Regions from separate parts of the Bradyrhizobium sp. th-b2 genome, predicted to be linked through region 1. Evidence: riboswitches for the same ligand, from Rfam matches in the RefSeq annotation. Region 1 holds a riboswitch; the other holds the start of a gene.
What was found. Region 1 has a riboswitch for glycine ahead of K359_RS52770 (D-amino acid dehydrogenase). Riboswitches for the same ligand answer to the same signal wherever they lie in the genome.

Region 1 (4,123 bases):
GCGGATGAGATAGCCGATCATCGTTGCTATCTCCCGTCGTCAGGCGGTGCGAAGCGAAGGCTGGGCCGCATCATACTCATGGTGTCCCCGTGATGTGTCTCATGCGCTTCTGCGTCTTCTCTCAAAGCTAGCGCGAAAGTGATGAATTTGCAGGCAAATACTGTGCCAATGGCGACGCTATATCAAGGCGCGGTTCAGGCCGTTGGAAGCCTCCCTTGGTCTGAAGCTGCTCCATCCGAAGCTGCTATTTCGAATTGCACATTTCGTCATGCGCCACCGACCTGAAACGACAAGTCCATTCACGCTCTCATCACGCCGCACCAGTTAGCGACGAACAATGCGATGCTCTGCGTTGTCTTGCGAAGGCTGTCGAGCTCGACGCGCTCGTTGAACGCATGTGGGCCGATACCGTAAGGACCATAGCAAAGGGCAGGGATGCCGTAGTCGACGCAATAGTAGCGGGTGTCGTTGACGGCGGTAGACAGGCGCTCCTGCATTGAAGCCTGGAACACGGAGTGATGGGCGGCCGACAGAGCTGCTTCCGCTTCGCTGCCAGGCTCGCACACCGCTGGGTCTGCCTGAAAACCACTCCACACAAGCTCAGCCGGATTGTCGGACAGGAAGTCGTCGGCCTTGTGCGCATCGGCCAGGCATTCCTCGATGCCACGCATCGCCTCTCGCGGTGTCTCGCCCGGCAGCAGACCGAGCCGGCAATCCAGCTCGCACCAGGCCGCGGTCGAACTGGCCCAGTCGCCGCCTTTGATGATCCCGACGTTGAACTTGATCGGATTCTTGACGCTGCGGAACCAGCTGTTGTCGAGCGCCCGGGCATTGAGCGTTTTGGTGTAATCCTGGAACGCGCGCACCAGATGCATCGCCGACAGGATGGCGCTGGTACCGGCCTCGGAATAGGCGACATGCACCGGCGTGCCGCGGACGCGCAGGCGAAACCAGATGGCGCCGACCTGGGCGCGCGTGAGCGTGTGTCCGGTTGGTTCGGGAATGAGACAGGCGTCGGCGCGATAGCCGCGCATCAGAGTGGACAATGCGCCGTTGCCGGTGCTCTCTTCCTCGGCCACGGTCTGCAGATGGATGCGCCCGCCCGGGGCATATCCGGCGTCGCGGATCGCATCGAGCGCGAAGATCATTGCCGAGACACCGGCCTTCATGTCTTGCGCACCACGCCCGAACATCCAGCCGTCGCGCACGGCGGCTGCGAACGGCGGCTGATCCCAAAGGTCAGCGGGCCCCTCCGGCACCACGTCGATATGACCTTGCAGGATCAGGCTGCGCCCGCTGCCTTTGCTGTTCTTCGTCGCAACAACCTGCTGCGATCCGGCAAGATCGATGCCGTCCATTGGCGCAGCCTTCGGATGGCTCATCAGGTTGACGTCCGCAAGGCTGAACACATCGACGTCGTAGCGGCGTTTTGCGAACTGCTCGGCCAGCCAAACTTGTTGCGGCGCTTCCTGTCCGCGCAAGCTGCGGAACTGCACCATGCGTGACAGGAACGCGATCTGATCGTCGAAGTTTCGGTCGACGGCCGCGCACAGCTCTGCGGCAATCTGATCCGGCTTGGTCAACGTCTCAATTGTCATGTCGCGCCTTTCGTGGAGCCCTGTGCAGAAGGCTGAGCTTTGACTGTTTTGGAAAGACGGCACGGAGTCGGCGCAATGTCATGCGTGCCCGCCACCCCAATGCGCATTGTCCCCTCCCGCGATGAAGCGCTTTTTCCCATTGTGACGCTAGTTCCTATCACGCGGCGTTTCTCAGCGAATTCCGACTTGGCCATAGGCAAATACGCTCATATTCTTCCTCTTCGGCCGGACAATTAGGGGAAATCTGCGTGAGTGGTCTCGGTCGTATCGACCTGCGACGGCACCATTGAAGGCGTGTCGAGGTCGCTGCAATCATCGATCGCCCCTGCGACCATCTGCGCCGTCGCGGCAGACAGCGTCCAGCCGAGATGACCGTGGCCCGTATTGTAGAACACGCCCGGAATCCGTCCGGCGCGAACCACCGGCATCATGTTCGGCATCATCGGTCGCAGGCCCGCCCATGGCACGATCGTCGACGTGTCGATCCCTGGGAAATGATGTCGCACCCAGTCCACCAGCGGCTGGATCCGGTCGGCGCGAATGTCGCGGTTGAAGCCGTTGAACTCAGCGGTGCCGGCGACGCGGAAGCGGTCGGCGCCGAGCCGGCTGGTGACGATTTTCGCAGCTTCATCGAGCAGGCTGACGGTCGGCGCAGCGTCCCGGCTCTGCGGCGCATCGAGTTGCACGGTGATCGAATAGCCCTTCACCGGATAGACATTGACGCGGTCGTTGAGCATGCCAGCGAAGTAGCGGCTCGCCACCCCGGCGCAGATGACTACACCGTCCGCCTGCAACTCATGCCGCGTCGCGACGTCAGCGTCGTGCGAAGCGGCTTCGTTCCAGCTGATGCGGAAGCCGTCATCGCCGCGCGCGATCGCATCGACATCGGCTTCGTGGATGAAGGCCGCGCCGCGGCGGATGCAGGCGTCGGCGAGCCCGCGGGTGAACTTGTGGATATCGCCGGTTGCATCCGACGGTGTGAAGAAGCCGCCATAGCAGGCCGTCTGCAGCGCGGGCTCGATGGCGCGGATTTCGTCCGCCGTTACCGGCCGGCGGTCGAGCCCGCCTTGCTGCAGCAGCGTGTTGACCCGCAGGCCCGCTTCGAAGCCGGCCTTGTCGTGATAGACGTGCAGGATGCCGCGGCGTTCGAGATCGAAGGCGATGTTCTCGCGCTGTGCGATCGAGAACAGATGTTTGCGCGCCTCGATGGCGAGCCGCGTGGTCTCGATGGTGTTGCTGAGATAGCGGCCGATGTGGCCGACGAACTCGCCGATCCAGGAATATTTGTGCCAGCTCGGCTTCGGATTCATCAGCAGCGGCGCGTCGCTCCTGAGCATCCAGCGCAAACCCTTGAGGATGGTCGCGGCGCTGTTCCAGACTTCGGCGTTGCTGGCGGAAAGCTGTCCGCCATTGGCGAACGAGGTTTCCATCGCGGCGTAGCGATGCCTGTCGAGGACAGTCACCCGGTAGCCGCGTTCGAGCAGGGCATAGGCCGTCGTCACGCCGGTGATGCCGGCGCCAATGATCGCAATGTGAGGCATGGTGGTCTTCAGGCTCCCGTGGGTTAGGTTCGCCGAACCACCGGTGAAACCGGCGTCGGCGCCCCATCTGTCACGGTACCTGAGAGCTTGATCCGCATCGGGCCGAGGCCCAATAGCGAACTATCCCCTTCGGTGGACGTCATGGCCCTTGATGTGTGGCCATGTTCGTCTCTCTCCAGATCGTCCTGACGATACAGTCCTTTTGCCTGAGAGTTTCCGGGGCGGTTGCTCCGTCGGCGCCGAAGCCAACAACACGCATGTTGTCGCTCCGATCTCTCCCGCATCGTCGTGTTGGACGGCCGGACCGTAGGCGAAGCCTGAAAATTGGACAAGGCTAAATTTCGATCCGGCAGTGCCAACGTGTTGTGCAGTGCAAATCGACGTCAGTCCAGCGTCGCCAGCAGCGCCGCCATCAGGCGGCCGCGCTCGGCGAGGCTGTCGACCTCGATATGTTCGTTGAGCGTATGCGCATCGGCGCCGCGAACGCCGAGGCCGTCGAGCGTGGGGATGCCCATCGCGCCGGTAAAGTTGCCGTCCGATCCGCCGCCGGCGCTGCCGTGCGGCAGATCGAGGCCCATCGCCGCCGCGAGGCTCTTTGCCTTTTCATAGAGCACCATGGTGCCGGCATCCGGCTCCCACACCGGGCGGGTGACGCCGCGCGTCACCTTGAAGGTCACGTCGTTGGCGGTGCCCGACAGCGCCAGCATGCGCTCGACGCCGCGGTCGAGATCGGCCTGGCGCTTGGCCATGCTGAGCGCTTCGCCGGTGCAGGTCGTCGCGACGCAATTGACCCATTGGCCGCCATGCACGATGCCGACCGAGAACGTGCAGTCCTCGGTGGTCATGCCGTCGATGGCGATGATCTGCCGCGCCATCTCGCGGATCGCGGAGCGGCCGGACGACAGCGTCGCGCCGGCATGGCTCGGCTTGCCTGTTGCTTCCAGATTGAAGCGCGCGATCGCGTAGCGACCGGTGACGACGCCG
Region 2 (4,123 bases), on a different contig from region 1:
TCGGCACCGTCCTTGACCAGCGCCGTCACTACGCCTTCCGCGCTCTCGGTCTCATACCCGAGGAATTCGGTCGCACCGAGTTTCTCGCGCAGCGGGAACCAGATGTTTTCGGTCGCCGCCTCGCCCGAACCGACCCAGGACGCACGCGCCTTCTCGCGCTGACGGTTCATCGCGTCGGTGAATGAGGCCTGATCGACGCTGATGCCGCGCGACTTCAGCGCGTCCTGCGTCAGGTCCAGCGGGAAGCCGTAGGTGTCGTACAGCGTGAACGCAGTGTCGCCGTCGAACATGTCGCCCTTCTTGAGGCCGGCGCTCTTCTCGTCGAGGATCGACAGGCCACGCACCAGCGTCTTGCGGAAGCGCGTCTCTTCCAGCCGCAGCGTCTCCTCGATCAGCTTCTCGGCGCGCACCAGGTCCGGATAGGCCTGGCCCATCTCGCGGACCAGCGCCCAGACCAGGCGATGCATCAGCGGCTCGCTGGCACCCAGAAGCTGCGCGTGGCGCATCGCGCGGCGCATGATCCGGCGCAGCACGTAGCCGCGGCCCTCGTTCGACGGCAGCACGCCATCGGCAATCAGGAACGCCGACGAGCGCAGATGGTCCGCGATCACCCGGTACGACGCGACGTTCTGCGCGTTCGGCCCATGGCCGAGCGCCGACGCGGCCGCATCGATCAAATGGCGGAACAGATCGGTCTCGAACACGCTCTCGACGCCCTGCAGGATGGCCGCCATGCGTTCCAGCCCCATGCCGGTGTCGATCGAGGGACGCGGCAGCGCCACGCGCTCCTCCTTCGTCACCTGCTCGTACTGCATGAACACCAGGTTCCAGAATTCGAGGAAGCGATCGCCATCCTCCTCCGGGCTGCCCGGAGGTCCGCCCCAGATGTGCTCGCCGCGGTCGATGAAGATCTCGGAGCACGGCCCGCACGGGCCGGTATCGCCCATCGCCCAGAAATTGTCCGAGGTCGGGATGCGGATGATGCGGTCCTCCGAGAAGCCCGCGATCTTCTTCCAATAGCCGGCCGCCTCGTCGTCGGTGTGGTAGACGGTGACGAGCAGCTTGTCCTTCTTCAGCCCGAAATCCTTGGTGATCAGATTCCAGGCGAGCTCGATCGCGCGCTCTTTGAAGTAGTCGCCGAACGAGAAATTGCCCAGCATCTCGAAGAAGGTGAGATGGCGCGCGGTGTAGCCGACATTGTCGAGGTCGTTATGCTTGCCGCCGGCGCGCACGCACTTCTGCGACGTCGTGGCGCGCTGATAGGCGCGCTTTTCGACACCGGTGAAGACGTTCTTGAACTGCACCATGCCGGCATTGGTGAACATCAAGGTCGGGTCGTTGCGCGGAACCAGCGGCGACGACGCCACGATCTCGTGGCCGTTCTCCTTGAAGAAGTTCAGAAATGTCGACCTGATGTCGTTGACGCTGCTCATGTTCATCCAATCGGAAAAAGGGGCCGGCCAGCCGCAAAAAGGCGTCATTTTCCGGCCGAACGCTTTTAGACATTGCCAGCTGCGGTGTCCAGAAACTGTGCAGGCGGATCATGGGCTTGCCGCGGCAGCACAAAGCCCATTGGATAGTTGCTGCAGCTGCGTTGACAGTCTTGGTGGCGCCGTGTTTTCTACCTACCTGTACTTAAGTCACGTCGGGAGAGACCGGCCTTGCGCCGGCGCCGAAGGAGCAACCGCCCCGGAAACTCTCAGGCAAAAGGACCGCGTGACGTCTGACATCTGGAAAGAGGCGCTGGGGTTATCCCCGATGCGTCCGCCGACGGGATAATACTCTCAGGCACAGCGACAGATGGGGCTTTCTGCAGGTTTCTCAAGGGGAAATAGGTCCCCTGCGGGAACCGCGAGGGCCCTGTGATGCTTGCGCGCGAAACTTCCCCGCTGAAACAGACCCCGCTGCACGCGTTGCACCTGGCGCGCGGCGCCAAGATGGTGCCGTTCGCCGGCTATGACATGCCGGTGCAATACACCGCCGGCGTGCTCAAGGAGCACCTGCACACCCGCAAGGAAGCCGGCCTGTTCGACGTGTCGCACATGGGCCAGCTTGTCCTGAAGGCCAAATCCGGCAAGGTCACCGATGCGGCGCTCGCGCTGGAGAAGCTGGTGCCGCAGGACATTGTTGGCATCGCGCCGGGACGGCAGCGCTACGCGCAATTCACCAACGACGACGGCGGGCTGCTCGACGATTTGATGGTCGCGAATTTCGGCGATCATTTGTTCCTGGTGGTCAACGCCGCCTGCAAGGCCGAGGACGAGGCGCATCTGCGCGCGCATCTCTCCGACGCCTGCGAAATCGTGTCGCTGGCCGACCGCGCGCTGATTGCGCTGCAGGGACCGAAAGCCGAATCGGCGCTGGCGAAACTTTGTGCAGATGTCAGTTCGATGAAATTCATGGACGCCGGCCCGCGCCGCGTCGCCGACATCGACTGCTTCGTCTCGCGCTCCGGCTATACCGGCGAGGACGGTTTTGAGATTTCGGTGCCGGCGGACAAGGCCGAAGCCCTGGTCACGGCGTTGCTGGACAATCCCGACGTGCTGCCGATCGGGCTCGGCGCGCGCGACAGCCTGCGGCTCGAAGCCGGGCTCTGCCTCTATGGCCACGATATCGACACCACGACGACGCCAGTCGAAGGCGCGCTGGAATGGTCGGTGCAGAAGGTGCGCCGCAGCGGCGGCGCCCGTGCCGGCGGTTTTCCGGGCGCCGACAAGATCCTCGCCCAATTCGCGCAAGGTGCCTCCCGCCGCCGTGTCGGCTTGAAGCCTGACGGCCGCGCACCGGTGCGCGAAGGTGCAGCCCTGTTTGCCGATCCGACCTCGACCGAGCCAATCGGCAAGGTGACGTCGGGCGGCTTCGGCCCGAGCCTCAATGCGCCGGTTGCGATGGGCTATCTGCCGACCTCGCTTTCCGCGCTCGACACCACCGTTTTCGCCGAAGTGCGCGGCCAGCGGCTGCCGCTGAAAGTCGCCGCCACGCCGTTCGTTCCCAATACCTACAAACGCTAGACGCCAAAGGATCGATCCCCATGACGACGCTGTACACGTCCGACCACGAATGGCTCCGCATCGAGGGCGACGTCGCCACGATCGGGATCACCGACTACGCGCAATCGCAGCTCGGCGACGTCGTGTTCGTCGAATTGCCCAAGGTCGGCCGCAGCCTGAAGAAGGCCGAGGCCGCCGCCGTCGTCGAATCCGTCAAGGCCGCCTCCGATGTCTACGCGCCGATCACCGGCGAGGTGATCGAGGTCAACGAAGAACTCGCGGCCGAGCCCGCGCTGGTCAATTCGGATGCCGGCGGCAAAGCCTGGTTCTTCAAGCTGAAGATATCAGACAAGAGCGAGCTCGGCGGCCTGATGGATGAGGCCGCCTACGCCGCGCACACCGCCTAAGGATCAGCCCAAGGATCAAGCCATGAACGCGCCCTTCAAGCCGATCAACGAAGCCGCCACTGATTTCGTCCGCCGCCACATCGGACCGTCGCCGCGCGACATCAACGCGATGCTGGAGACCGTCGGCGCTGCGAGCCTGCAAGCACTGATGAACGAGACGCTGCCGGCGTCGATCCGCCAGAAGGCGCCGCTCGATCTCGGCCGCGCGCTGAGCGAGACCGAGGCGCTTTCGCATATGAGCGAGCTCGCCGCACAGAACCAGGTGTTCACCTCGCTGATCGGCCAGGGCTACTCCGGCACCATCCTGCCCGCGGTGATCCAGCGCAACATCCTGGAGAACCCGGCCTGGTACACCGCCTATACGCCGTACCAGCCGGAGATCAGCCAGGGCCGGCTCGAAGCCCTGTTCAACTTCCAGAGCATGGTCTGCGACCTCACCGGGCTCGACGTCGCCAACGCCTCGCTACTCGACGAGGCGACCGCGGCGGCGGAAGCGATGGCACTCGCCGAGCGCCACTCGCAGGTCAAGGCGAAGGTCTTCTTCGTCGACAAGGAGGTGCATCCGCAGACGCTGGCGGTGATGCGCACGCGTGCCGCTCCGCTCGGCTGGGCGCTGGTCGTCGGCGATCCCCTGACCGAGCTCGACAAGGCCGACGTGCTCGGCGCGCTGCTGCAATATCCAGGCACCTCGGGCGCGGTGCGCGACCTTAAGCCCGCGATCGCATC

Region 2: linked by a shared signal. The riboswitch ahead of gcvT (glycine cleavage system aminomethyltransferase GcvT) and the one ahead of K359_RS52770 (D-amino acid dehydrogenase) in region 1 are both predicted to bind glycine.

Annotation. Positions count from the first base shown of each region.
Region 1 is NZ_AUGA01000020.1:34,244-38,366, reverse strand. Features, by position in the region: gene K359_RS0123570 (ABC transporter permease) at 1-21, opposite strand, end outside; gene K359_RS0123565 (ArgE/DapE family deacylase) at 300-1,598, opposite strand; gene K359_RS52770 (D-amino acid dehydrogenase) at 1,832-3,139, opposite strand; glycine riboswitch at 3,205-3,320, opposite strand; glycine riboswitch at 3,324-3,430, opposite strand; gene K359_RS0123555 (M20/M25/M40 family metallo-hydrolase) at 3,523-4,123, opposite strand, start outside.
Region 2 is NZ_AUGA01000051.1:44,572-48,694, forward strand. Features, by position in the region: gene alaS (alanine--tRNA ligase) at 1-1,433, opposite strand, end outside; glycine riboswitch at 1,636-1,725, shown strand; gene gcvT (glycine cleavage system aminomethyltransferase GcvT) at 1,866-3,011, shown strand; gene gcvH (glycine cleavage system protein GcvH) at 3,032-3,397, shown strand; gene gcvP (aminomethyl-transferring glycine dehydrogenase) at 3,420-4,123, shown strand, end outside.